Regions from separate parts of the Peribacillus sp. NPDC101481 genome, predicted to be linked through region 2. Evidence: riboswitches for the same ligand, from Rfam matches in the RefSeq annotation. Region 2 holds a riboswitch; the other holds the start of a gene.
What was found. Region 2 has a riboswitch for S-adenosylmethionine ahead of mtnW (2,3-diketo-5-methylthiopentyl-1-phosphate enolase). Riboswitches for the same ligand answer to the same signal wherever they lie in the genome.
Positions count from the first base shown of each region.

Region 1: another riboswitch for S-adenosylmethionine. It lies ahead of ACIROD_RS12450 (methionine ABC transporter ATP-binding protein); the one in region 2 lies ahead of mtnW (2,3-diketo-5-methylthiopentyl-1-phosphate enolase).

Region 1 covers NZ_JBIWNJ010000002.1:512,470-514,935, reverse strand. The annotation lists gene ACIROD_RS12455 (MBL fold metallo-hydrolase) at 1-516, opposite strand, end outside; SAM riboswitch class I at 798-902, shown strand; gene ACIROD_RS12450 (methionine ABC transporter ATP-binding protein) at 971-1,987, shown strand; gene ACIROD_RS12445 (methionine ABC transporter permease) at 1,974-2,466, shown strand, end outside.
Region 2 covers NZ_JBIWNJ010000001.1:563,605-566,070, forward strand. The annotation lists gene mtnW (2,3-diketo-5-methylthiopentyl-1-phosphate enolase) at 1-984, opposite strand, end outside; SAM riboswitch class I at 1,090-1,243, opposite strand; gene ACIROD_RS02610 (pyridoxal phosphate-dependent aminotransferase) at 1,375-2,466, opposite strand, start outside.

The DNA of each region.
Region 1 (2,466 bases), on a different contig from region 2:
GATAGACTCTTCCCGTAAGACAAGCTTTGTCTTTGGTGTTACGAAAAGGTCTCCTGAAAAGAGCACTCCATTACTGTTATTCAAATACACCATATGGTCCTTCGCATGGCCGGGGGTAAAAATCGGCTCCCACGTTTGGGTGCGTGAATGAATGGCCTCCCCTAGCGGCTCAGCTTTAAAGGCGTCTCTCTTTCCCCAGAAAATTTTGCGATATTCAGGATATACAGCATCCCTTGCACAAACCTCAACCGACATCGGGTGAATGAAAAGCGGGACCTTTTTATGTTCCTGTATCCAGGCAGCGCCCCCCGTATGGTCTTCATGATAGTGAGTCAAGGCCACTGAGTCGAAGTCTGCGGACTCATAGAACGGAATAAGCTCTTTCAATAAAATTTCTGCTCCAGTATCTATCAATAGGCCATCCGTTAAAAAAACATTAACACTCATTCCCGCCTTGTTCCCGCCAGGAGTCCCGTGCACACAAACCACATCATTTATCGTCTTAATCTCTCTCATTCAATTTCCTCCCCATCATTGTACAAAAATAGTTTCATCTTCCTTTTTTTAACTTTACTATAATAAATGTAGTACCACTTTACCTTTTTGACAAGGAAATACTGGAATAATTAACCTGGATGAAAATGCTGGATTCTTGTATAATAGCCCTTTTTTAACGGACCTTACAAGACTTTAATAATAAAAATCACCCCAAAAACTTCAGAAACGATTGACATTGTCGGATTTTACAAATAATATAGATTATATTAAAAAACTTGAAATATTCTAAAATAATAATTTACTTATCAAGAGTGACGGAGGGATCAGGCCCTGTGATGTCCGGCAACCGCCCTTAGGGAACGGTGCCACTTCCTGCAGAATGATTGCATTCTGAAAGATAAGACGAGATATAATTTCGCTGCCTCTTTCTGAATGATAGGGGCAGTTTTTTAATGTTTAAGGGGGAAAGCTCATGATTGAAATCCGTTCAGTCCGAAAGGAATACGTCTCGAAGAAAAACCGAGTTATCGGAGTGGATAACGTATCCTTAACCATTCAAACTGGCGAAGTGTATGGAATTGTCGGCTACAGTGGAGCTGGAAAAAGCTCATTACTCCGCTGCTTGAATTTGCTTGAACGTCCGACAAGTGGAAATATCATCATCGACGGCATTGATTTAACCTCTTTATCAAGTAAAGAGCTTCGTAAACAACGTCAAAAAATCGGAATGATATTCCAACACTTTTCACTGGTCAGTTCAAAAACCGTTTATGAAAATGTCGCTTTCGCCTTAAAGGCCGCGCATCGATCGAAGGATGCAATCAGGTTACGTGTATTGGAATTGTTGGAAATCGTAGGGCTCAGCGATAAGAAAGATGTCTATCCGGCGCAGCTTAGCGGTGGACAGAAGCAACGGGTAGGCATAGCCCGTGCCTTAGCAAATGACCCCACTGTACTATTATGTGATGAAGCGACTTCAGCACTTGATCCAACAACTACAAAAGCGATTTTACAATTATTGAAAAAGATAAGCAGTAAGCTTGGCATCACCATCGTGTTGATTACACATGAAATGGAAGTGGTCAAAGAACTATGCCACCGTGTCGCCGTCATGCAGGACGGCCGTGTAATTGAAGAAGGTCCCGTTTATGAAATATTTTCACAGCCCAAGCAGGAGTTAACGAAGCAATTCATTAGCAGTGTTCTGGATTTCGCACTCCCTCCGCACTTGATTGAAGAAAGTAAAGGTACGATCATTCAAATTCAATTCGAAGGGCAAACCGCTGGTGAGTCGATCCTTTCGGATACTCTCCAATCCCATTCAGTAAAGGGTAATATTTTACACGGTAAAATTGAGTATATCCAGGATGTCCCTTTAGGCATTTTAATCATCGAGTTAATAGGCGATGCCGCTCAAATTCATTCGGCATTGCAATATATAAAAAATCGTTCCAGTTCTGTGGAGGTGTTAAAACATGTCACTGCTTGATTCCATCGTCAATATTTTACCTGATCTTAATAAAGCCTTTCTTGAAACGATTTATATGGTCGGCGTTTCCCTTGCAGTAGCCCTGCTGATCGGTTTACCGCTTGGAGTATTGCTGTTTACCACAACAAGGAATTTATTTTTTGAAAATAGTATCGTGAATCGCTCTCTAGGATTCGCAGTCAATATTGTCCGTTCAATCCCTTTCATCATTCTCTTGGTCGCCCTCCTTCCTTTAACGGATCTTCTAACTGGATCGACGATAGGGCCGAGAGCGGCTTCTGTTTCCCTGTCGGTGTCCGCAATACCTTTTTTTGCAAGAATCGTTGAAACGGCATTACGTGAAATAGACAGAGGAGTGATTGAAGCTGCAATTGCCGTAGGAGCCACTCCATGGATGATCATTAAGGATGTACTTCTACCAGAGGCAAAACCGGGTATAATTCAAGGACTGACATTAACGACCATTTCGCTTATCGGTT
Region 2 (2,466 bases):
CCATGAAAGTTCATCTTTTGTCAGAGCTTCAGCAATCGCCAAGGTCTCCTTTTTTTCAAGTGCGACACTTCCATAAGGGGACGGGAACAAGGATAAATCCGCACCTGATAACCTTACTAATTTACCAAGCAATAATGGATAGCCGACCCCATAAAATGATGAAGCTGACAATGCTCCGCTATATGCGGGGTGCGCCATGATCGGCAGCTTGATACGATCATGTTCACTCAAGGCCTGCATTACATCCAAACCATATGTATGAACGTTGAACAACAAGGCATCTGCCCCTGCATCAGCCGCTTGCTCTGCCTTATCCAATAATTCAAATGTTTTCCCTGATAGATTGACTGCATATAAAGTTCGGTGGCCAGTGGTTTCATAGACATCATTCAATATTCGTTTTCCCGTTTTTATTCTATCGAAAAATGGAGTCAGTTCCTGGTCAAAGAGGATCTCATCATCTTTAACTAGGTCGACACCTCCTAATGCTTGTTGCCTCAGTTGCTCATTATGGAATGTTAGGTCTCTTCCTAATACACCTTTAAAGATGCTCATCACCAGGGGCCGGTTAAATACGCCAATCTTTTTCCTAATGCCTTCAATGCCAAATTGCGGCCCGGGAAAGGCTTTTTGAATATCACCGACAAAATCCAAGTCGATAAGTTTTATTTCCCCGTCCAATGAAAGTTTGCCGAAGACCGTCGTTAGGATTGCAGGTAAATCATTGGAGAAATTCCTTGCCGGATAGGCAATTTTAATAAGCGAACGGTATACTTTACGATTAAAGTAGCTGTTTGCCCTCTCTTCTTCGGAAAGTGGTGTCACCGATACGACGCGTCCCTTATGTTTTTCCAGTTGTTTCTGGACTAAATGGGGCAGGTCCGTCCATGTCCCGACAGTCAAACCTAAGGCAATGCTCTCTGCTTTTTTCTCATGATTCCCCTTAGAATCATGAATTAAATAAGTAGCGACTATCTCGCTCATTTGATCACTCCTATATCACGTTAGTAAACTCTCGATGTCATTAACCTGAAATGGTCTCAAAATGGCAAAAGCCCCTTCATAAAGAAGAGGCTTTAATAAGCCATCTTCTTATCTCCCAGCCATTGGCTGCAAGAATTAGCACCGTGCCTTGTGGATTTCAAGAAAAATCCGGCGAAGAATTCCGCCCCATTTTACAATGGAATTACGGTCGGTTGCTGGGCTTCATAGGGCTAGTCCCTCCACCTGCTCAAAATAAGAAAACGCTGATATATAAATTTGCATCCAAGTATCGAAAGATTAAGAATTTATTTTGTATTCTGACAGGTAATCCCTACTTTGTCAATAAGTTTTAACTATTTAAGGGTGAATTAATCGGATATATCATTGTGGTTAAAATAATTTTAATTTACTTATCCGTTCCACAGCCTCTTTCAGCCGTTCTTCCGAAGTCAGCAGCCCTACCCTGACATAACCTTCGCCAAATTCACCAAATCCATTCCCTGCGGCAACAGCAACGTGGGCATGCGTTAATAAATAGTCTGCAAAACTCTCGGACGTAAAACCTTTAGGTACCTTGAGCCAGGCAAAAAATGATGCCGCAGGAGCTTTGACATCCCAGCCGATTGCCCTCAATCGCTCAATGAAAACATTCCTTCGTCCCTCGTACATCTGCACTAACTGCTCTACACAGCTCTGCGAGTCAAGCAAAGCGCTTGCAGCAGCTTCTTGTATCGCCGGGAACAGACTCACATAAAGATGGTCTTGTAATAGTTCAAGAGCTTCTATGACACTCTTATTCCCCACTGCGAAGCCGACTCTCCACCCTGCCATATTGTATGTTTTCGATAGTGTGTATATTTCTATTCCTATTTCCTTCGCTCCCTCTGACTGGAGAAAGCTTATCGGTTTTTTTCCGTCGAATCCTATCGCCCCATAAGCGAAGTCGTGGACCACACAAATTGAATGCTCTTTTGCAGTAGAGACGGTCTCATCAAAGAAACTTTCAGTTGCAGAAGCACCTGTGGGATTGTTCGGATAGTTCAAGAACATCATTTTGGCTTTATCAAGTACTTGTTTATGTATGTCACTGTATTTTGGAAGAAAATCATTTTCTTCTGTCAAGGGCATGAATTCGGTCTTTGCCTGGGCTAAAACAACACCGGAAAGATAATCCGGATAGCCGGGATCCGGAACAAGGATCGTATCACCCGGATTCAATAAACACTGCGGCAGTTCGACAAGGCCTGCCTTTCCCCCGAAGAGAATCGCCACTTCACTTTTCGGATCCAGCTTGACACCGAATTCACGTTCATAAAAGACGGCAGCAGCATCTTTTAAATATTGATGCCCCCGGAATGGCGAATATTTATGATTAACCGTTTTTTCAGCAGCAGACTGCAAGCTTTTCACGATATGGTCTGGTGTCGGCTGATCAGGGTTTCCCTGGCCTAAATTAATGACATCATGTCCTTGCTCCGTAAT